One region of the Ferrigenium sp. UT5 genome, then DNA from elsewhere that is predicted to be linked to it. Evidence: predicted binding sites of a transcription regulator. Region 1 holds the regulator's gene; the other holds the start of a gene.
What was found. Region 1 encodes FliA, which starts transcription of late flagellar genes. Its sites were predicted from a motif close to CTAAAGTTNNCNNAAANNNTGCCGATANNA; they were not measured.

Region 1 (11,576 bases):
CGATCCTGCAAACTGACCACTTAACTAGGTCACGTCTATCGGAATACCATTGTCCGCGCATGACTTATGACTTGACTAAGTTAATAGAATTAATTTTGGCGTTTTGCATTATTCGAAAGCAGAGTATCGAAATATTTACCAGCCATTTCAGGGTCGAGTTTTCGCAGGATTTGATAAACCTCTACAACCTTGTCGTTATCTCTTTTTAGGTGATAGGCAGTACCCAAGTTGTACCAAGAAATGGCACTTTCCGGACGTAAGCGAAGTGATTCTTGAATTGCCTGAATTGCCTGATCGTATTGTTTGAGATAACTATAGGTTGCCCCTAAGTTATTCCAGATGTCAGCGGCCTTTGGCTGGATGCGTAGCGCTTCACGAAAAGCTTGAATTGCTTTGTCGTATTGCTTAAGGTCTCTGCTGTAGGTTAAACCTAGGTTATACCAAGTGTCGGCATCTGGTTGTATGCGCAACGCAAACAAAAAAGCATGAACCGCTTGCTCATGACGTTTCAACTTGGCATTAGCAACACCTAGGTTGTACCAGGCTATAGAGTTATCCGGCTGTATCTTTACTACTTCTTGGCACGCTTTAATTGATTCTTCATATCGGTTAAGTCTGGCAGTGGCGATGCTCAATTCATACCATGCATCCGCATATCCTGGGTGGATGAAGAGCATCCTTCGATAGAGATCAATCACTTGCTCGTATTGTTGGAGCATATTATAGGCATTGCCTAAACTAAACCAAGCCATCACATTTTCTGGTTGGTCTTTAACCCACTGCTGAGAGAGCTTCAGCAATCCCTCCCAATCTTTTTCTCGCTCTAGTGATGTTGAGCGACTAAGCCAATAGGTCGGCTCCTTTATTCCAGTAACTGAATTCTGTTCAGGAGTGCTGGCGAAAGCAAAAGTGGCAAGAAGTGGATATATGAACGCCGCAAATATGGCTAAGCGAAAATGTTGAAAGGTCATGTTTGTTCCTTCTGGAGATAGAGATTTTCGATTAAATATATATTCGAGCTCACTAGTATATAAACGCATAAATAACGAAACATGTATTATACTGTCGCATGCCCGCACCATGATGAGGAGCTTGCCATGCGCCAGACCGAACTGCATCTTACCGACCACGATTTCCGACGGCGTCGTGGTGGTCGATCAGCGCGGCATCGTGTTGTACGCCAATCGCAGTGCCGAGGCTATTTTCGAGCGCGGTACCTTGTTGGGCCGGGAACTGGGTGTTCCGCTCTATGCCAGTGACGTTTGCCAGGACATCAACCTGATCCGGCCCAGCGGTGTGGGCTGGGCTGAATTGCGTTCCGCGCCCATCGTCTGGGAGAAGCAACCGGCGATCGTGCTGGCGGTGCGCGACATCACGGCAAGGAAGAAAGACGAGCTGGGCTTGCGCCAGGCGGCCGCCGTGTTCGAAAGCACGCGCGAGGGACTGATGGTGACCGATCCCGCAAAACGCATCGTCCGGGTCAATCCCGCATTTACCGAAATCACCGGTTATAGCGCAGCCGAGGTGCTGGGGGAGAAACCGGAATTGCTGTGCTCGGGGCGTCACGACCCTGAGTTTTACGCGGCCATGTGGGCCAGCATCAACCTGACGGGACATTGGCAGGGCGAGATCTGGAATCGCCGCAAGAATGGCGAGATTTATCCCGAATTGATGAGTATCGACGTCATCAAGGATAAATCGGGCACGGTGTGCAATTACGTTTCGGTCTTCACCGACATTTCGAAATTGAAGAGCACCCAGGCAGAACTCGATTTTCTGGCCCACCACGATCCCTTGACCGGGCTGCCCAACCGCCCGCTGCTGCTGTCCAGATTGCAGCACAGCATGGAAATCGCCCAGCGCAACAAACAGAATCTGGCGCTGCTCATGATCGACCTGGACCGTTTCAAGGATGTGAATGACAGTTTTGGTCATCTGGCGGGTGACGAATTGTTGCGGACGGTTACGGTCAGACTGCTGTCCCAGTCGCGCGAGATCGATATGGTCTGCCGTTTTGGGGGAGACGAGTTCGCCGTGTTGCTGGAACAGGTCGCCGATGCCGCGGACGCCGCGCGTGTGGCGAGCGACATCATCCAGGATTTGAGTGAACCGTGCCGGCTGGCCAACGGCGTGGAAGTGCGCATCGGTGCCAGCATCGGCATCAGTCTGTTTCCCGGCTATGGCACCACCCCGGAGCAGATGTTGCAGCAGGCGGACAGCGCGCTGTACCAGGCCAAGACCGAAGGGCGTGGACGCTTCGAATATTTTACCGAGAGCCTGACCAGCGCCGCGCGCGAACGCATCGATCTCGAGGTGCGTTTGCGCCGCGCCGTCAGCCAGGGGGAATTGCGTGTGTACTATCAGCCGCAGGTGGACATCGGCAGCGGCCGCATCGTCGGCGCGGAGGCCCTGGTGCGCTGGCAAGATCCCGCCGAGGGGCTGATTCCGCCCGCCCGTTTCATTCATGTTGCGGAATCCTGCGGTTTGATCGGCGCCATTGACGACTGGGTGTTGCGGGAGACCTGCAGGCAAGGGCAATGCTGGCGGGAGGCCGGGTTGCCGCCGCTCACGCTGGCGGTCAATTTGTCCGCCTATCAATTCCTGCAAGGCGATATTGGCGACACGGTGGCCCGGGTGTTGAGTGAAACCGGATTCGCTGCGTCGCAGCTCGAACTGGAGCTGACCGAGAGCGCGCTGATGCAGCGCGAGGTCGAATCCATCGGGATCCTGAACCGGCTCAAGACCCTGGGCGTGCAACTGGCCATTGACGATTTTGGCACGGGCTATTCTTCGCTGGCTTATCTGAAGATGTTCCCGCTGGATATCCTGAAGATCGACAAGCGCTTCATCGATGACGTGCCCCTGCATCGCGACGACATGGAGATCGTCGCCGCCATTGTGGCGATGGGCCATTCCTTGCGGTTGAAGGTGTTGGCCGAAGGTGTGGAGAACCGGAGCCAGCTCGATTTTTTGCGGGACCAGGGGTGCGATCTGTTCCAGGGCTATCTGACCAGCCAACCCGTCCCCGCCGCCGAATTCGAGAAACTGCTGGCCGCCGCCTGAACGGGGCACCCCCCTGCGGACGCAGGGCCGGACGCCGGAAAATGTCTGCGTCCGACGCACCCTGAATAGCCGCGCGAATCCCCCTCTATTCCCGTCTTTGCTTTGACCGGCGTTTCCGATAATACGCATGCCCCTCCATCCCTGTGGAGGGCGGCAAGCGCAAAGATCGGGACGCGAGATGAACGGGATTCTGAAAACTCTGAAGGACTTGTTGCTGCACGGCGGTGTGCGCGGCCTCGCCGGGCCGCTGCTGATCGTGATGATCCTGTCGATGATGGTGCTGCCGCTGCCGCCGATCCTGCTCGACATCCTGTTCACCTTCAATATCGCGCTGGCAATCATGGTGTTGCTGGTGGCGATGAACACCACGCGGCCGCTGGATTTTGCCGTGTTCCCGAGCGTGCTGCTGATCTCCACCCTGCTGCGCCTGTCGCTGAATGTCGCCTCCACCCGGGTGGTGCTGCTGCAAGGGCACACCGGGCCGGACGCGGCGGGCAAGGTGATCGAGTCGTTCGGCCACTTTCTGGTCGGCGGCAATTACACCGTGGGTCTGGTGGTGTTCGTCATCCTGGTCATCATCAACTTCGTGGTCATCACCAAGGGCGCGGGACGCATCGCCGAGGTCGGCGCGCGCTTCACCCTGGATGCGATGCCGGGCAAGCAGATGGCGATCGATGCCGATCTGAACGCGGGCTTGATCGGCGAGGACGTGGCGCGCAAGCGGCGCGCCGAGATCGCGCAGGAGGCCGAGTTCTACGGGGCGATGGACGGTGCTTCCAAGTTCGTGCGCGGCGATGCCGTGGCCGGCATCATGATCATGCTGATCAACATCGTGGGCGGACTGGTGGTCGGGGTGCTGCAACACGACCTCGATCTGGCGACCGCCGCCAAAAACTACACGCTGCTCACCATCGGCGACGGGCTGGTGGCGCAGATTCCGGCGCTGGTGATTTCCACCGCCGCCGGCATGGTGGTCAGCCGCGTCGCCAGCGAAGACAACATCGGCCAGCAACTGGCGAAGCAACTGGTGTCCAGTCCGCAGGTGATCATTCTGACCGCCGCCATCATCGGCATGCTGGGCATGATCCCCGGCATGCCGCATTTCGCTTTTCTGTTGCTGGCGGGCGCGCTCGGCTGGTTCGCCTATGCGCTGCTGCGGCGCGCGCAGGCGGCGAGCGCCAACGCGCAACAGGCAGAGGTAGTGGCGCCGCCGGTCACGGACGGAGGCGAAGCAAGCTGGGAAGATGTGGCGCAAGTCGATGTGCTGGGGCTGGAAGTGGGCTACCGCCTGATCCCGCTGGTGGACAAGGCGCAGGACGGCGACCTGCTGCGGCGGATCAAGGGCATCCGCAAGAAATTCACCCAGGACATGGGCTTCCTGCCGCCGGCGGTGCACATCCGCGACAATCTCGATCTGCCGCCGAGTGCCTATCGCATCACCCTGAAGGGCGCCGAGATCGGCACGGCGGAGGCGCACGCGCAACAGTTGCTGGCGATCAATCCGGGCAATGTGAGCGGCACCCTGCCCGGCACGCCGACCAAGGACCCGGCGTTCGGCCTGCCCGCGTTCTGGATCGATAGCGCGCTGCGCGAACAGGCGCAGGCGATGGGCTACACCGTGGTCGATGCGGGCACGGTGGTGGCGACGCACATGAGTCATCTGATCCACCAGAACGCGGCGGAACTGCTCGGGCGCCAGGAGTTGCAACAGTTGCTCGATCACCTGGCCAAGATCGCGCCCAAGCTGGTGGAGGGGCTGATTCCCGATCTGCTGCCGCTGACCACGGTACAAAAAGTCATGCAGAACCTGCTCGACGAGGGCATGCACATCCGCGACATGCGCACCATTCTGGAGACGCTGGCGGAGCATGCGCCGAAGACGCAGGACGCCGGCGTGCTGACCGCACTGGTGCGCGTCGCCCTCGGCCCCGCCATCGTGCAGCAGTTCTATCCGGCGGCGCAGGAATTGCAGGTCATCGGCATGGACAAGGAGCTGGAATACGTGCTGGGGCAGGCCTTGCAGGCCGGCGGCTCCGCCATCGAGCCGGGGCTGGCCAACACGCTGCTGAACGAGACGCGCGCCGCCACCGAGAAGCAGGAACGGCTGGGCTTGCCCACCGTGCTGCTGGTGCCGGGCGGCATCCGCGATCTGCTGGCGCGTTTCCTTCGCCGCGCGCTGCCGCAGCTCAAGGTGATTTCGCAGGAAGAAGTGCCCGGCTTCAAGACCATCCGGGTGACATCCATGGTGGGAGGTAGAGCATGAACGCAAGAAAATTCATCGCCGCGAGTTCGCGCGAGGCGTTGCAACTGGTGCGCGCGGAACTGGGTGCGGACGCCGTGATCCTGTCCAACCGCAAGTCGGCGGAGGGCGTCGAGGTCGTGGCGATGGCGGGCAGCGAGCTGGCGCACCTGAACGAGACGCGCATGCGGTCGCACCACGCCGAGCAGCCGCGTTCCGCGCCGCGCGAATCGGTGTCGGCGCGGGGGCTGAACCAGGCGCACGCCCTCGGCGCAAAAGTGCTGGCGGCGCAGGCGGAACGGGCAGCCCCGGCGCGCGCGGAAACCCCGCCGGCGAACCGCGAGGCGCAGCACCTGATGGCGGAATTGAAGTCCATGCATGACCGGATGCAGGCGCAGATGGCCGGCATGGCCTGGAGCACTTTGCAGCAGCAGGATCCGCAGCGTAGCGGCCTGTTGCGCGACATGGTCAATGCGGGCTTCAGCCCGGCACTGTCGCGCCTGTTGCTGGACAAGATGCCGCCCGCTGCCGATATTTCCTGGGTGAAACGGATCCTGGCGCACAACCTGGGCGTGGTCGGCGGACGAGAAGAGGTGGTGGTGCGCGGCGGCGTGGTGGCGCTGGTCGGCCCCACCGGCGTCGGCAAAACGACCACCACCGCCAAGCTGGCGGCGCGCGCCGTGGTGCGCTACGGCGCGGACAAGGTGGCGCTGGTCACCACCGACAGTTACCGCGTCGGCGCGTTCGAGCAGTTGCGCATCTACGCCAATATTCTCGGCGTCAGCGTGCACGCGGTGCGCGATGCCAACGACCTGCGGCTGACCTTGTCCGGGCTGAAGCACAAGCATCTGGTGCTGATCGATACCATGGGCGTCGGCCAGCGCGACAGCCGCGTGGCGGAACAGACGCGCATGTTCGACGAGGTTGGCGTGCGCCGTTTGCTGTTGCTGAACGCGACCAGCGCCGGCGGCACGCTGGACGATGTGGTGAAGCGGTATGGCGGGGCGGGCGTGATCGGCTGCATCCCGACCAAGCTGGACGAGGCGGTGCAGCTCGGCACCGTGCTGGATGTGGTGGCGCGGCACAAGCTGCTGCTGCACTACATCGCCAGCGGCCAGCGCGTGCCGGAGGACCTGCACGAAGTGAACGTGGACTATCTGTTGCACCGCGCGTTCAAGGAGATCGGCAAGCCGTCCGCCTTTGCCTTGCAGGACATGGAATTCCCGGCCTTCATGGCGGGCGTGGCCAGCGGCGCGGCGACGGGGAGGGAATATGCGCTCTAATATCTTCCCCGCCTCAATCCTCCCCTGGCGGAAGAGGCGGTAAACGTGAAAAACAATTTTCATTCTCACGATCAGGCAGCAGGCTTGCGCGCGTTGCTGACGCGCAGCCGGGCGCGGGTGATCACGGTGCTTGGCGCGCGCGACGGGCTGGGGGCGACCAGCCTGGTCACCAATCTGGCGGCGATATTTGCGCGGATCGGAAAGCAGGTGCTGGTGCTGGACGAAAACCTGTCACCTGCTAATGTGGCGCAGACGCTGGGCTTGCGCGCGCGCTACGACCTGCTGCAGGCGGCGCGCGGGGACAAGACCTGGCACGATGTGCTGCTGCAGGATGACGCCGGGGTGGCGCTGCTGCCGCTGGCGCGCGCGATGGAAAAATTGCCGCAACTGGCGGTCGCGGAACGGACGCGCCTGCTCGAATCGCTGCTGGCGGCAACGGCCGGGCGCGATGTGGTGCTGGTCGATGCGGCGCGCGTTGGCGCTTCGCTGTGCGCAGGTTTGTCCGGCGACGAGCCGCTGCTGCTGGTGCTGAATCCGACCGCCAGCGGCATCACCGAAAGCTATGCGCTGCTGAAACAGATGGCGCAGCAGAATGGCCGTCAGGCATTTGCCATCGTGGTGAACCGGGTCACTGGCGAACGTGAAGCGTTGACCGTGTTCGATAACATGGCGCGGGTGGCGCATCATCATTTGCAGGTGCGCCTCGACTATCTGGGCTATATTCCGCTTGATGAAAAACTGAAGCGTGCGACACAATTGCGCCGCCCTGTGGTGGATTCCTTCCCTGCAGCCGCGTCGTCGCTGGCGTTGCGCGAAGTCGCGCAGGGACTGCTTCACGCACCGGCAGCACCCGGACCGGACGGGCTGGATGGCGTGATTGGGCTTTTGATGGGGCAGCGGACGTTTGGTGGGTCGGACTTCAGTCCGACAAGGGCGCCTGAAACCGGACGGCAACCTGTCGGGTTGAAACCCGACCCACGGGAAGCAGCGTGGCTAGGTGGGTCGGACTTCAGTCCGACAAGGGCGCCTGAAACCGGACGGCAACCTGTCGGGTTGAAACCCGACCCACGGGAAGCGGCGTGGCTAGGTGGGTCGGACTTCAGTCCGACGAGCGTGCCCGAAATCGGACGGCAACTTGTCGGGTTGAAACCCGACCCACGGGAAGCGGCGTGGCTGGGTGGGTCGGACTTCAGTCTGACAAACACGCCCGACCCGCACTGCGGGCGGGTATCCCTGGCATGAATACCGCCCTTGCCGCGCGCAGCGAATCGCGGTCCCGGTCGCCCGCAGACAGCAATGGAAAAACGAACGCAGCGAGTTCCGGCACAACAAGAACCATGTACACCGCCAACGGATTGACCGACAAGAACCAGTGCCTGCAGGAGCATGCGCCGCTGGTGAAACGCATTGCGCATCACATGATGCTCAAGCTGCCGAACAGCGTGGAAGTGGACGACCTGATCCAGGCCGGCATGATCGGCCTGCTCGACGCGGCCAGCCGCTATGATGAATTGCGCGGGGCGCAGTTCGAAACCTATGCCGCGCAACGCATCCGCGGCGCGATGCTGGACGAGTTGCGCGGGGCGGACTGGCTGCCGCGCAGTTTGCGCCGCGACGCGCGCCGCATCGAGAACGCGATCAGCCGCCTGCAACAGAAACTGGGGCACGCGCCGGTCGAGTCCGAGATCGCCCGTGAGATGGGCATCAGCCTGCCGGACTACCAGCAGATGTTGCAGGAAGCGCGCGGTTCGCAGTTGATGTATTACGAGGATTTCCGCAACGAGGAACAGGAGAGTTTCTTCGACCGGCACGACTTGAGCGACGCGGCGAATCCGCTGGAGATGCTGCAGGACGAACGCTTCCGCGCGGCACTGGTGGCGGCCATCGAGCGTCTGCCCGAGCGCGAGCGGCAACTGATGGGTATGCACTACGAGCAGGACATGAACCTGCGCGAGATTGGCGAAGTGATGGGGGTGTCGGAATCGCGCGTGTGCCAGGTGCACAGCCAGGCGGTGGCGCGGCTGCGCACCTATCTGCGGGGATATTGATGGACATTCTGAGCATGCTCGGCCTGGTCGTCGCCGTCGCCGGCATCCTCGGCGGCCAGTTTCTGGAAGGCGGCTCGATCAATGTGCTGCTGCAACTGGCGGCCTTTCTGATCGTGATCGGCGGTACCCTCGGCGCGGTGATGGTGCAGCACCCGCTGAACATATTCCTGACCGGAATAAAAATGGCGCGCTGGGTGTTCGTCACGCCGAAAATCGACAAGCAGCAGTTGCTCTACCGCATGACCGCCTGGGGCAATGTCGCGCGCAAGGACGGCATCCTGGCGCTGGAGGGGCAGATCAAGACGGCGGGCGATCCGTTTGTGCAAAAGGGCCTGCAACTGCTGGTGGACGGCAACAGCGCGGAGAAGATTCGCGCTGTGCTCGACATCGACCTCAATACCTATGAAACCCTGCGCTGGCAGGCGGCGCGGGTGTGGGAAGCCGCTGCCGGTTATGCGCCGACCATCGGCATCCTCGGCGCGGTGCTGGGGCTGGTGCACGTGATGCAGAGCCTGGGCGAGCCGGCCAAACTGGGTGCGGGCATCGCCGTCGCGTTCATCGCCACCATCTACGGTGTGGGGTTCGCCAATCTGGTGTTCCTGCCCATCGCGGGCAAACTGAAGATCCTCATTGCCCGGGAAGTGGTGCTGCGCGAGATGGCGATCGACGGCCTGTGCATGATCGCCAACGCGGAAAATCCGCACTTCATCGAAAACAAATTGAAGGGTTACATTTCCTGACATGGCACGCCGCGCAAAAAGACAGGGGCCGGACAATCACGAGCGCTGGATGGTGTCCTACGCCGACTTCATCACGCTGCTGTTCGCCTTCTTCGTGGTGATGTACGGCATCTCCTCGGTGAACGAGGGCAAGTACCAGGATTTCAGCGTGTCGATGAGCCAAGTATTCGGCCAGAACGGGATGGCGGCGGAAGATGGCGCGATCCGTCTGACAGAAGACGAAATGTATTTCAAGGCGTTGGTGGACAAGCGCAACGCGCGCCTGGCGGAAAAGCAGCGCAAGCAGAACGAGCGCCTGCAGAATTTGAGCCGGCGACTGACCGACAAACTGGCGGGTTTCGTCAACAAAGGGGCGATGAGCGTCAGCCAGAGCGAGCGCGGGGTAACGCTGGACATCAATGCCAGCCTGTTGTTTCTGCCGGGCGATGCCGCGCTGCAAGCCGCCGCGGTGGCGACGCTGAAGGAGGTCGCGCAGATTCTGGTGAACGAAGCATTGCCGGTCGAGGTCGAGGGTTACACCGATGATCTGCCGATCAGCACCGTGCAGTTTCCGTCCAACTGGGAGCTGTCCTCGGCGCGCGCCAGCAGCGTGGTACGCCTGTTCATCGAGCAGGGCATTGGCGCCGACCGCCTGAAAGCGATCGGGCACGCCGACAATGCCCCGCTCGCGTCCAACGACACGGCGGAAGGTCGCGCGCGCAACCGCCGCGTCACGGTCACCGTGCTGGCCGCGCCACCGGAAGCGGCCACCTCAACCGGCGCTGACTGATCCCTTCTCCAGCAGATGCCGCTGCAAACCGTGCACCAGGTTCTGCGTCAGTTCCGCCTGCAACGCCTCGAATTCAGGCGCGATACCCTGTTCCACGCACTGCGTGACGCGCAGTCCATGATAGCCGCAGGGATTGATGTTGCCGAACGGCGCGAGGTCCATGTCCACGTTGAGGGCAAGGCCGTGGTAACTGCAGCCGTTTTTTATTTTGAGTCCGAGCGCGGCGATCTTGGCCCCGCCGACATACACGCCGGGCGCGTCGCGGCGCGCGACCGCCGCCACGCCGTATCCCGCCAGCAGGTCGATCACCGCCTGTTCCATGAGGCAGACCAGTTCGCGCACGTTGATCCGCCAGCGGCGCAGGTCGAGCAGCAGATAGGCGACGATCTGGCCGGGGCCGTGATAGGTGATCTGGCCGCCGCGGTCGATTTGCACGACCGGAATGGGTGTTTGGTGCAGCAGGTGTTCCGGCTTGCCGGCCTGCCCCAGGGTGTAGGTCGGCGGATGCTGCACCAGCCAGAGCTCGTCCTGGGTGTCGCGCGTGCGTTCGGCGGTGAAACGCTGCATCGCGTGCCAGGTCGGTTCGTATTCGACCAGACCGAGGGCGCGGATGTGGAGGGTCGGCGTGGTCACGGTTCAGCCCTCGGCACTCGGCAGTCAGTGCGCGGCACGTTCATAGCACCATCTTCACCAGCGGATGGCTGGACAGGTCGCGGTAGAGATTGTCCAGTTGTTCACGCGAGGTGGCGCGGATGGTGCAGGTGAGGCAGAGATAGCGGGCATTGCTGCTCGCGCGCAGGGTGAGGCGGGCGGCATCGAAATCCGGCGCGTGCGCCTGCACCACGGCGGCCATGGCCTGCGCGAAACCCTGCTGCGCTTCGCCGAAGATCTTGAGCGGGAAGTCGCAGGGATAATCGATCAGGGATTCCTTGGGTTCGCTCATTTGCGCATCACCTCGCGCTTGAAGGTCTGATACAGCTCGTGCAGGCGCGCAAACATCGCCCCCGGTTTGCCGTCGCCCACCGTCTTGCCGTCGAGGGTGGTGACGGCCAGAACCTCGCGCGTGGAAGAGGTGAGCAGCAGTTCGTCCGCCGCGAACAATTCAGCCTTCAGGATCCGGCGCACCTGGTGCGGGATGCCGTTGGCGGCGGCGAGTTCGAGCAGGACGTCGTAGGTGATGCCCGGCAGCATCAGGTTGTCTTTCGGCGGGGCGAGCAGCACGCCGTCCTTGACCACGAAAATGTTGCTCGCCGCACCCTCGGTCAGGAAGGCGTCGTCGCGGATCAGGATGGCTTCGGCGCAGCCGGCGGCAACGGCGGACTGGCGCAACAGCACATTGGGCAGCAGGGCGATGGATTTGATGTCGCAGCGCAGCCAGCGGTTGTCGGTGGCGGTGATGCAGGCGACGCCGCTGTGCAACAGCGCGGCGGGCGG
Region 2 (11,576 bases), on a different contig from region 1:
TTGGCACGTAGTAGTCCACCCCCACACGCTTGCCCATCGCCCGGTTCGCATCCGACGACAAAGAAGAATGCATCACCACCGGGATGCCTTCGAAGCGCTTGTCGTTCTTGATGTTCTGCGTCAGCACATAGCCATCCATCACCGGCATCTCGGCGTCGGTCAGGATGACCTGGATCTGGTCGCGCAAATCCTGCCCGCTGCTCTGCGCGCCATCGGCCATCCCGCGCAGGCGCTCCCACGCCTCCTGCCCGTTATTCGCCTGGATATGCTTGACGCCCATCTTGTCCAGCACCTCGGTGATCTTGCGCCGCGCCACCATCGAGTCATCCGCGAAAAAGACGCACAATTCATGCCCTGCTTCGACCTTCTCGACGTTGCCGACGATGGCCTCGCCAAACGCATCGGACAAAATCTGCTCGACATCCAGGATCGACACCAGCGACCCGTCGTCCAGATTGGTGATTGCCGTGATCAGCGCGCCCTTATCGGAAAGCATCCCCTCGGTCGGGCGCACCTTGTCCCAGTCCACGCGGATGATACGGTCCACGTCCTTCACCAGAAAACCCAGGATGTGCGTGTTGTACTCGGCCACCATCATGGTCTGGTGCGGCGCGGTTTCCTTGACCCCCATGAACTTTGCCAGATTGAGCACCGGCATCACATGGCCGCGCAGACTGACGATGCCGTCCACCCCGCCCGGCATGTTCGGCGTGCGCGTGATCTTGCCGGCCTGCGACACCTCTTTCACCTTGAACACGTTGATGCCGAACTTCTCCTCGCCGCCCAGACTGAACAGCAGGATTTCCATCTTGTTGGTGCCGGCCAGATTGGTGCGCGCATCGACATGGTCGAGCAGGCTGTCGGACGAAGTCATGTCTTCTGTGTAGCTCATCGGTCTCTCCCTACGCCAACAGACGCGCCAGCGTCTGCGACAATTTCTGCGGCTCGAATTTCGGCACATATTCATCCACGCCGACGGCCTTGCCCAGTTGCTGATTGGAACTGCTCGACAGCGAGGAGTGCATCAGCACCGGGATGCCGTTGAAACGCTTGTCCGCCTTGATCTTGCGCGTCAGCATGTAACCGTCCATCTCCGGCATCTCCACATCGGTCAGGATGACCTGCACCATCTCCCTGAGCGGCGTATTGGAGGAATCGGCATAGTCCGCCATGCGCGACAGCTCTTCCCATGCCCTGCGGCCATTGATGGCAGAGATCGACTTCACGCCCATCGCTTCCAGCGTGCGCGCGATCTGATTGCGCGCCACGGACGAATCGTCGGCAAAAAACACCGTGCGGTTCTCCTTGCCCAGATGTCTGACCGCCTTGAAGATCATCTCGTCGCTGCCGAAATGCCCGGTCTCGGCCAGCACCTTCTCCACGTCCAGCATCATCACCAGCCGCTTGTCCTTCAGCTCGGTGATGGCGGTGACCAGCCCGCCCAGTTCCGCGACCAGCATCTCCGGCGGCACGCGCATCGCCGACCAGTCCAGACGCAGGATGTTGTCCACCGCCCTGACCAGAAACCCCTGGGTGTAGCCGTTGTATTCGGTCACGATCATGATGCCCGGCTGGCCGTCGGGCTCCATGCCGATGTACTTCGCCAGATCGATCACCGGCACCAGCGCCCCGCGCAGGCTGACCATCCCTTCGACTGCGGCCGGCATCTCCGGCGCACGGGTGATCTCGGGGATGCGCATCACCTCGCGCACCTTGAACACATTGATGCCGAAGGTCTCCTCGCGCCCGGTGCGCAAATCCTTGCCAAGCGAGAACATCAGGATTTCCAGTTTGTTGGTGCCCGCCAGCTTGGTGCGCGCATCGATGTTTTTCAGCAGGTCTGACATTGCTCTCTCTCCTCGCCTTCCTGTTGCGTCTCAAACGCGGAACTTGCCCACGGCCTGCTGCAATTCACGCGCGACCTGTTCCAGGCGCTGGATGTCCTGCGCGTTGGAATCCACTGCCGCGTGGTTCTCTTCCGCCATTTGCGCGATTTTCTCCACGTTCCGCGCAATCTCCGTGCTGGCCAGACTTTGTTCGCTGACCGACGCCGAAATATCGCGCACCCCGAGGCTGGACTTCCGGATCGCATCGCCCGTGCCGGCGAGAACTTCCGCCACACGCTCGACTTTCTCCTGGGTGGTGCGCAGGGCGCGCAGTCCCTCCTGCACGCTTGTTTCGACGTACCCTGACTTCTTGTTCAGGGCATTGGTCACCTGATCGATCTCGCTTGCCGATTGCGCCGATTTCTCCGCCAGCTTGCGCACCTCGTCGGCCACCACCGCAAATCCTCTGCCCTGTTCGCCGGCGCGTGCGGCCTCGATGGCGGCATTCAGCGCCAGCAGATTGGTCTGCTCGGCGATCTCCTTCACCTGCTGGGTCATGCCGGCAATGGCGCGCGTGCTCTCGACGAACTCCTTGACCGAGCTGGCGATCTGATTGACCGACGCCTCGACCTTGTCGATCTCCGCCATCATCACCGTCACGCTTTCATTGCCCTCGGTGGCTTGTTGCAGGCTCGACTCGGACTGCTTGCGCACGTCCTCCGAATTGTCGGCAACCGAATTGATGCTGACCGTGATTTCCTCCAGCGCGGCCGCCGTCGAGGCGGCCGCCTCGCTCTGTGCCCGGGATGCCTGGGTGATGCGGCCCGAGGCGCCGGCCAATTCGGTCGCCGTGGTCAGCACGGCGTTGGCGCCGCGATTGACATGGCCAATGGTCTGGCTGATGTTGGCCATCAGCGTGTTGTAAGCCCCCGCCGCCTGGGCAACCTCATCCTTGCCCACCACGTTGACCCGGCGCGTCAGATCGCCGTCGGCGGCCGTGCTGGCCATCCCCGCGCGCATCTCGCCGGTGGAGCGCGCAATGCCGGAGATCACCGAATAGGCCATGCCTCCGCCGACGATCAGCGCCAGCAACATGCCGGCCAGCATGATGATTTCGGCCAGATGCGCGCCTTTCATGGACTGCTCGAATGCCTGGTGTGCCCCCTCATCCTCGTGACTGGCAAGGGCGCGCCCCTTCTCGATCGCCGGGGTGAACAAGGGATTCATCTTCGTCAGCAGCGACTTGTCTGCCTGGGCGTAATTTCCGGACTTGATCAGCTCCAGCGTGGGCAGTAAGCCGGCTTCGTCAAAAGCGTTGCGCGCCTCGCGGAAGGCCTCCAGAAATTGCCGGCCTTTCTCACTGTGAGAGTTATTCCCCAGTTCGGCGAAATACTCATCGAGCTTCTTGTTGTTTTCCGCGATCGCCTCGAAATGCCGGGTAACCGGATGGTCGTGCAGCGCCGCCACCATCCCGTTTGGGTCGTGCTGCAAAGCCGCCATCACTTCGACCTTGTTGCTCTGGAGCGTGGTCATTGCCCGGTTCACGGTGCGGATCAGCAGGATGCGTCGCTCGGCGATATCCTGCGTGACCGTCTGCAAATTGGCGAACCCGATGTAGGCGGATGCGACGACCCCGGCACCAATTGCCATGAGGATGCACAGGAGCAGAATCAGCCTCCCTTTGATGGTCATGTTGCTCAACATCCCATCCTCCTTTAATCAGACTTTGAAGCGCCCCACCGTCTTGCTCAAATGGGTCGATATTTGTTTCATGCCCTGCACCGCGACAACGGTGCGCTGCACGATGGCATCGCTTTGCTGCGACATGCCGGCGATGCGCTCGATATTGCGCGCGATCTCCTGCGTGGCATCGCGCTGCGAATTGATCGAGCGCGAGATTTCTTCCAGGCCGTCGTTGACGCCGCCCACCGACCGGTTCGATTCGACCAGGATCTGAGTCACTTCCCCGACATGGGACTGGCTGGTTTGCAACGCATTCATGCCCAGTTGCACCGTGCGTTCGACCTGTTCGGACTGCGCCCCCAGCGATTGGGTGACCTCGTCGATCTGGCTCGCCGATTGCGCGGATTTTTCCGCCAGCTTGCGCACCTCGTCCGCCACTACCGCAAATCCTCTGCCCTGTTCGCCGGCGCGCGCCGCCTCGATGGCGGCGTTCAGCGCCAGCAGATTGGTCTGCTCGGCAATGTCGCGCACTTGCTGCGTCATGTTGGTGATGCTCTGCGTGTTGGCCACGAACTGGCCGACGGAATGGGCGATCTCCTGCACTGCCTTTTCCACGTTGCCCAGTTCCAGCACCATTTCCTGCAGGCTGCTCTGGCCGTGATTGGCGCGTTCCAGGCTTTCATGGGAAAGTTTCGCCACGCGCTCCGCGCCCTCCGCAACCATCCCGATGCTGCCGCTCACCTTTGCCACCGCGCCGGCCACTGCCGTTGCGGCGTCATTCTGTTTGTGCACGCTGTCGGCCAGCGTGGCCGCATCTTCCGCCAACGCATGGGCCGCAACCGATACCTGCTTCGCCTGGCCATCGACCTGGGAAACGATCACCTGGAAATTATTGGCCAGCGCGTTGAATGCCTGCACCGTCTGTCCGACTTCATCCTGGCTGCGCACCGGCGCGCGCTTCGCCAGATCGCCGCTCGCCTGCATCGCCAGCATCGCCTGCTGCAATTCATGGGTCGGGCGCGTGACAATGCTGATCAGCCAGCCGACCAGGAAATACAACAGAACCTGCACCAGCACCTGTGCCCCCCACAAGATCGTGTTTGCCTTTGTGATCAGGGCGAATTCTTCCGACAGGTCGAGGGTGATGCTCGCCGCACCGTTGACCGACCCCTCCGGCACGATGTGGCACATCAGGCAGTTGGTGCCGCGAAACGCCTTGCGCGCAATGAAGGGAACCACCACGCGCAGCGAATTCTTGCCGGAAGTTTCCGCCAGCGCGGTTTGCTGCTCGCCCGTTGCCAGGGCACGCCGGTCCAGGTCGTCCCGGGCCTGCTCGGAAGGCAGGCCCGGCCCGAATTGCTCGATCACCGGCGTATTGCGCATCACGCGCAGTTCAAGCACCTTGTTCGAGGCGCCCATCTTCTCCACATACAGCTTGCGCTGGTCGGCGTCGCTGATGATGCCGTTGAGCATCAGCATATTGAGGCCGTTCAACACGCCGTCGGCGGACACCTCGGCTTTTTGCCGCGCATCTTCCAGCACGCGCTCCTCGAACGTGCTCAAGGCTGCGCGCTGCGCCAGCACCATGATCACCAACAGAACCAGCTGGATTGGAAGCTGCAGCTTGCTCTTCAGCGAAAGTTTTCCCCACCATGCGTTCATGTCCGGCCCCTTCAATTCTTCGTGTGTTCAACTATCGGCCTGGTGCGGCAATTCTTTAGTTTTGTCACTCACCGGCGGCGCGGAACCTTCGGACACCGCATCCGTCGGTTGGACTTCCATTGCGGCGGCAACCCCGGAGGCGGCCTGCACCCCGGACGCGCCCAGCAATTCTTCCGGGTCGCCGTTCTCCGCATCGATCTGCACGGTGCCGCCGTCCTGGCGGGCCGCCTCTTCCGCTTTCTTGTTCATCACGATGATGCTGATGCGCCGGTTGATCGGGTTCAGCGGCTGCTCGCTGTCGAACAGCACCGCCGAGGACAGCCCCACCACACGCACGATCTTTTCATCCGCCAGACCACCGGCAATCAGCTCGCGGCGCGAGGCGTTGGCGCGATCCGCCGACAATTCCCAGTTGCTGTAGCGGCCGCCCGCCGTCAGATAAGGCTGCGCATCGGTGTGTCCGGACAGGCTGACCTTGTTCGGCATGGCGTTCAGCATCAGGCCGATCTCGCGCAGGATGTCGCGCGTGTAATCTTCCAGCCTGGCGCTGCCGCTCTGGAACATCGGACGGTTCTTCTCATCCACGATCTGGATGCGCAGCCCCTCGGTGGTGAGATCGAGCAGGATCTGACTCTTGAACTGCTGCAACTTCTTGTTGCTCTCGATGGCGGCCTCGATATTTTTTTTCAGTTGCCGCAACTGATCGATTTCTTTCTTCGCCTCCAGGCGCAGGAACTCCTGTTGCGCCGCTTTCAGATTGATGACTTTCTTTTCCGGCGGCAGTTCGCCCTGCTTCACCTGCCCCTGGCTGCGCGTCAGATCCTGGCCGCCGCCCTTGATGATGCTCGAACTGTCGCCGCTGCCGGAGCCGCCCATCAGCGCCACCTTGAGCGGCGTCTTGAAGTATTCCGAGATGCCCTGCAAGTCGCCCTTCGCCGTCGAACCCAGCAGCCACATCAGCAGGAAGAACGCCATCATCGCCGTCACGAAGTCCGCATAGGCGATCTTCCACGCGCCGCCGTGGTGGCCGCCGGCGACTTTCTTGATGCGCTTGATGACGATGGGGCGCTTGTTCTTGTCTTCAGCCATGGTCGCGCGCTCAACGTTTCTGCTTGACGTGATCTTCCAGTTCGGCGAAGCCGGGGCGGTCGGTCGAGTTCAGCACCTTGCGCCCGAACTCCACCGCCATGGCCGGCGCGTAGCCGTTCAGATTCGCCAGCAGCACGACCTTGATTGCCTGGTACATCTTGCTGCCCTCTTCCGCCTTCTGTTCAAGCAAGGCCGCCAGCGGCCCGACGAAACCGTACGCCAGCAAAATGCCGAGGAAGGTGCCCACCAGCGCGTGCGCGATCAGCATGCCCAGTTCGGCGGGCGGAATGCCGACCGATTCCATGGTGTGCACCACGCCCATCACCGCGGCCACGATACCGAAGGCCGGCATGCCGTCCGCCAGCTTGGCGATGACGTGCGAAGAGACCAGCGCCTCGTGGTGATGCGTCTCGATCTCGACATCCATCAGGTTCTCGATCTCCATCGCATTCAAATTGCCGCTGACCATGATGCGCAGATAGTCGGTGATGAACTCGACCACGTGATGGTCGGACAATATCTTCGGATACTTGGAGAAGATGGGACTCTCTTCCGGTTTTTCGACATCGCCCTCGATCGACATCATCCCTTCCTTGCGCACCTTGCCGAGCAACTCGTACATGAGCGCCATCAGCTCCATGTAGGTTTCCTTGCTGTACTTGGAACCCTTGAGCAGGCTGGGCGCATCCTTGAAGGTGGCCTTGATCGCTTTCATGTTGTTGCCGACGAAGAACGCACCCAGCGCCCCGCCGCCGATCATCAGCAATTCAAGCGGCTGCCACAGCGCGCCCAGATGCCCGCCGGCCATGGCGAAACCGCCGAACACCGACCCCAACACCACCACATACCCAATGATGACCAGCATGGCTCCACCCCTCACCGATTCGTTTCAATTACGCTTCATGCTAGCAGCGGCTGTCTGGCTTCATCCGCCGAACAGCCCGGCTTTTCGGCAACTGTTCTTTTTTTACGACGGGCAGATACCCATAAAAAACCGCTACTGCTGAAGCTCTGCATTAGTAGCGGCAACATTCGGTAAAACTTTAGAAGAGTAATGCGGGTCGGGCTGCTTCGTCGGACTGAAGTCCGACCTACAAACCCCCGCTGCTCCCTGTGGGTCGGGTTTTAACCCGACAGGAGGTTGGATTTATCCTGAGATGTCGGGTTGAAACCCGACCTACTGGGTGGCAACAACACCTTCCGCCTGCTTGGCTTTTTTGGTCTTGCCAGCGCGTGACGGCGGCTTGCAGATGCCGCAGACATAGGTTTCGCACAACTCGTGCGTATGCACCACGAACTGGCCGCTGCATTCGTGGCACGTGGTGAGCTGCATCATGTCCGCCTCAAAAAAGCGAATCAGGAACCAGGCGCGGGTGATGCTCAAAACCGGCTCGTCATCGCCCGTTTCGGATTGTTCCAGATACAGCCGGTAGCTCTTGACCAGCGCCTCGACGCCGGTCAGCCCCGCATGCTTTGCCATGAACTGGTGAATCCCCATGAACAGGGAAGAATGGATGTTCGCCGACCAGCTCATGAACCAGTCGGTGGAATAGGGCAGCATGCCCTTGGAAGGCGACTCGCCCTTGACCTCCTTGTACAGCTTGAGCAGGCGCTCGCGCGAAAGGTGTGTCTCTTCCTGCAACAGTTGCAGGCGCGCCCCCAGATGGATCAGGTCCACCGCGATCTGGATCTCGCGTGCCTCGTTCACCACACTCTTGTTGCGCATTGCTTCGCTCCCCGTTCTTGTGGGTCGGACTTCAGTCCGACATGTCGGACTAAAGTCCGACCTACACAGCCAGTGCCTCGACCGGCTGTCCCGCCATCAGGATGGTGGCGTGCGCCTTCGACATCATGCGATCCTTGTTGTAATCGGTAACCATGTTGAGCAGCAGGCGCTCGTCGAAACGGAAGCGGCACAGCAGCATGTTGGAGGCGGCCATCTTCAGCAGTTGCGCGGGTGACAGCCCGGCGATCAGCTCGGCCATCTCCTCGCTCACCCCCAGACGAAAGATCGCGCTCGCCTTGTCGTTGCGGATCATCTGCTGCGCCAGCATCATGTAAGAAAGATTGGTTTCGCGGATTTCTTCGTGCACCTGATTCGTGTTCATCATGCCCCCTCAAGAATGCTGTCTCAATTCGACGGTCGCATTCTGCGGGGATGAAGCACAGAAAAAAATCGGAGGTCTTCCGATTTTCACCTAGGAAGGTTCTGCACGGTACGACTAGGAAAGTTTCCTACAAAAAAAGAACCCCCTCTGCCCGGGGATTGATCCCGGCAAAGGCGGTCAGGTGATATGCCATGCCGGGAGAAGGGTTCAGCATGTTGCACGTACAGGTCATCGGCAGGGCTGGCAGAAACTTTAGGGCAAGTTTGGAAATTATCTATCTGCGCTGTAGCACCAATACGCGGCGGCACGAGGGTTTATCCAAATGGCGCGGAATCAATCGACCAATTTGTCGCAACCTTTGTTTGCTATCTTGCACGACATTTCATAGTGGCGTCTGGCTGCAGTCATTTCTCCCATTGCTTCATAAGCTTTCCCCTTACCCAAGAATGGACGGCTATCCAAATTCCTGCCTGATGACTGCATAATCTTTATCGCCATATCGAAAGCCCGGATAGCCTCTTCAGGCTGGCCTACTTTCAGGTACAAGGCTCCCAAGTTGGTATATGCAAATGGAGAGTTTGGATTAAGACGAATCGCCATTTCAAAGTCACTTCGTGCATCAGTGAATTGATTTAATTCAAGTCGCTCAAGGCCGCGATTGTTATAGATCCGCGCACTTCCAGGCAGTGGTGCGTCCTGTTTCAACAACTTTGCCGCATCATCCCAAAGTGTCAGTGGATGGGAAAATGTAGCCAGCCGGTCCATCGAAATCGGAATCATGGCCAGCGCAATCGCAGCAATCACAACACCCGCCATGTGCTTGTCCAGCCGGTCCAGCAGCAGCGGCAACACCGCGCATGCCCCCGCCGCCCACAGATAGCTGCGATACAGCACGAAACTTTCCTGGATGCGCACGGTGGAAAACTCCGGCAGGAACATCAGCCACGGAAACAACAGCGCAAAGCCAAGCAATCCCAGACGCCCCCGCTTGAACAGCAGCCACCCCGCCAGCGCGCCCCAAGCCAGGAAAGCGAAAAAGGCTGCGAGATAGCCTGACCACAGCGAAGTCGCAAACGGTTCGCGCATGTCCACCGACATCCAGTGCGGATTCGGGAACAGCCACAGAGCTGCATACTTGAAAAATAGCCATGTTTGCGTCAATACACTTAACGGATAATTGAGATTGCTTTCCGGCTCGGCCAGCATTTCCGGCGCACCAGGCTCATACACCGAACCCAGAATGCCAATCTTCGAGAACAGGACAAACAGCGCCACGCCGCACATTGCCAGCAGCACTGTCCAATTTCGTTGAAATTTTTCCTTCCAGTCGCTATGCAGCATTACGGTCAGTGCCAGCAATACCGCAGGCAGCATGATCGCGTGTTCCTTGCTAAACACTGCAAGGTAATAAAAAAATGCGCTCGCCCACAGCCACGGTTTGCTTTCTCGCTCATCGCCGTGCAACCAGGCCAGCATCGCCAGCAGACTGAACAAGGTTGCCATCAGGATGGTGCGCTGAACCAGATAACCCGCCGCATAGACTGCGACGGGGTGCAGGGCAAACAACAACGCGGCGCAGAACGCCAACGTATCGGGCGACAACTTCGATGCCGTCTGTAGGTCGGGTTTCAACCCGACAGCACCATGGGATTCGACGGGCCGTGTCGGACTGACACCCGCGAGGGGTAGGCCGTGGCTGTACGGGGCTGACGCCCCTACACCACACGCACAGTCCGACCCACCAACCGCCCCGAACACACGGGATAAAAAGAAAAACAATACCACGGCAACCGCCGCGTGCAGCAGCAGGTTCTCGATGCGAAAGTGCAGCATGTCGAGACCAAAAGCTGCCTTGCCCCAGGCCAGCGTCGCGTAAGGCAAGGAACGTAATTCAAGGGGCGAATAACGATAATCATCCACCGGCTGATGGCCGCTGGCGTTGACCATGAAGAATGGCGAATCGTCGAACACGATCGGGTTCCACAGAAACTGACCATACAGCATTGCGGTTGTGCAGATCAAAACCATCACATAGATTAGTTTCCGTTTGATTGACATCATCCACTCCAAGAAAAAGCCCCTCCGAAGAGGGGCTTGAATTACCAACAACCTGCAAATTACTTACAAATATTCGCCGTGAAGCAGGAGCTTTGAGCTGTGTCGAGAGCCCAAGTAACGCCTCTTGCGGCATCGAAATTTGGAACCAGCTCGTAATCCTCACCGCGCAAGCCATTTGCGTTTTTCGCGGTGGCTACAAGGTGCATGTTGAGATAATTGCCATCGGCTTTTGTGCCCGTTTGCCCTGCAACCACAACCGATTGAATATACTTCGAATTTGGGTAGGAAGCATTATTGGCAGGCACCCCGCCGGTACCCCCAGGAAGACAATTGTCAACCACCCCATTTTCATCGGAAAGACAAAGTTCAACCGCCGTCTTGACTGCTTGTGTTGCTTGCACAACTTCGGTGAATTTTGCCTTACGGGTGTAATCGCTGTAAGCCGGAATCGCCACAGCAGCCAGAATACCGATAATCGCGACCACGATCATCAGTTCGATCAGGGTGAAACCTTTTTGGATTTGCTTCATTGTCATTCTCCTTTGCGGTTTGGAACGTTGCCCTTGGCAACCCGACCACTGCCTGACGAATTCCTTGGGTTGGATCGGACCGCTTTCCGCCCTTTCCGCACCATGGACTCCGCCGCGCCGTGATCTGGCTGACGGGCACACACGAGGTGTGCGGGCGAATACTAGCAGGTTGCGTGCCATCGGCAAACGCCCTGTTATGCCGGGTTCCCGGGCTGGCGATTCAGACCGGGCTGCCAAAATTCGCACGCCAGGTGACGTTTTTTGTCAATCCATGATCGAACGGTCTGGTTGAATTTATCTTCCCGCGTCGGACTAAACAAACCCCGCTGCTCCCTGTGGGTCGGGTTTCAACCCGACAGGGGGTTCGAATTCATCCTGCCTTGTCGGACTGAAGTCCGACCCACAAACCCCCGCTGATCCCTGTGGGGCGAGTTTTCCCAAAGGGGACAAGAACCCCTGCGGGGTAACCCGACAGGGGGTTTGAATTTCCCTGCCGCGCCGGATTGCACTGATGGGATCATGGGCTGTAGCCGGGGATGCGCGTTTCATCCACCGCGTCGATCTGCTCCGGCGCAAGAAATTTCCGCGCATAGTCCAGATAGACCTTTTCGCGGATAAAG

Region 2: the regulator FliA is predicted to act here: its motif matches at 8,595-8,624, upstream of flhD (flagellar transcriptional regulator FlhD).

The regions. Positions count from the first base shown of each region.
Region 1 covers NZ_BAAFRY010000020.1:30,660-42,235, forward strand. The annotation lists gene ACKTSJ_RS08775 (bacteriohemerythrin) at 1-209, shown strand, start outside; gene ACKTSJ_RS08780 (tetratricopeptide repeat protein) at 90-971, opposite strand; gene ACKTSJ_RS08785 (putative bifunctional diguanylate cyclase/phosphodiesterase) at 1,084-3,063, shown strand; gene flhA (flagellar biosynthesis protein FlhA) at 3,242-5,326, shown strand; gene flhF (flagellar biosynthesis protein FlhF) at 5,323-6,585, shown strand; gene ACKTSJ_RS08800 (MinD/ParA family protein) at 6,631-7,827, shown strand; gene ACKTSJ_RS08805 (RNA polymerase sigma factor FliA) at 7,923-8,633, shown strand; gene ACKTSJ_RS08810 (flagellar motor protein) at 8,633-9,373, shown strand; gene motD (flagellar motor protein MotD) at 9,375-10,142, shown strand; gene lipB (lipoyl(octanoyl) transferase LipB) at 10,125-10,775, opposite strand; gene ACKTSJ_RS08825 (YbeD family protein) at 10,816-11,085, opposite strand; gene ACKTSJ_RS08830 (D-amino acid aminotransferase) at 11,082-11,576, opposite strand, start outside.
Region 2 covers NZ_BAAFRY010000006.1:20,609-32,184, reverse strand. The annotation lists gene ACKTSJ_RS03410 (chemotaxis protein) at 1-892, opposite strand, end outside; gene ACKTSJ_RS03405 (chemotaxis protein) at 903-1,847, opposite strand; gene ACKTSJ_RS03400 (methyl-accepting chemotaxis protein) at 1,878-3,530, opposite strand; gene ACKTSJ_RS03395 (methyl-accepting chemotaxis protein) at 3,546-5,171, opposite strand; gene motB (flagellar motor protein MotB) at 5,199-6,260, opposite strand; gene motA (flagellar motor stator protein MotA) at 6,271-7,125, opposite strand; gene flhC (flagellar transcriptional regulator FlhC) at 7,438-7,986, opposite strand; gene flhD (flagellar transcriptional regulator FlhD) at 8,048-8,368, opposite strand; gene ACKTSJ_RS03370 (tetratricopeptide repeat protein) at 8,702-10,429, opposite strand; gene ACKTSJ_RS03365 (prepilin-type N-terminal cleavage/methylation domain-containing protein) at 10,486-10,956, opposite strand; gene ACKTSJ_RS03360 (HD domain-containing phosphohydrolase) at 11,474-11,576, opposite strand, start outside.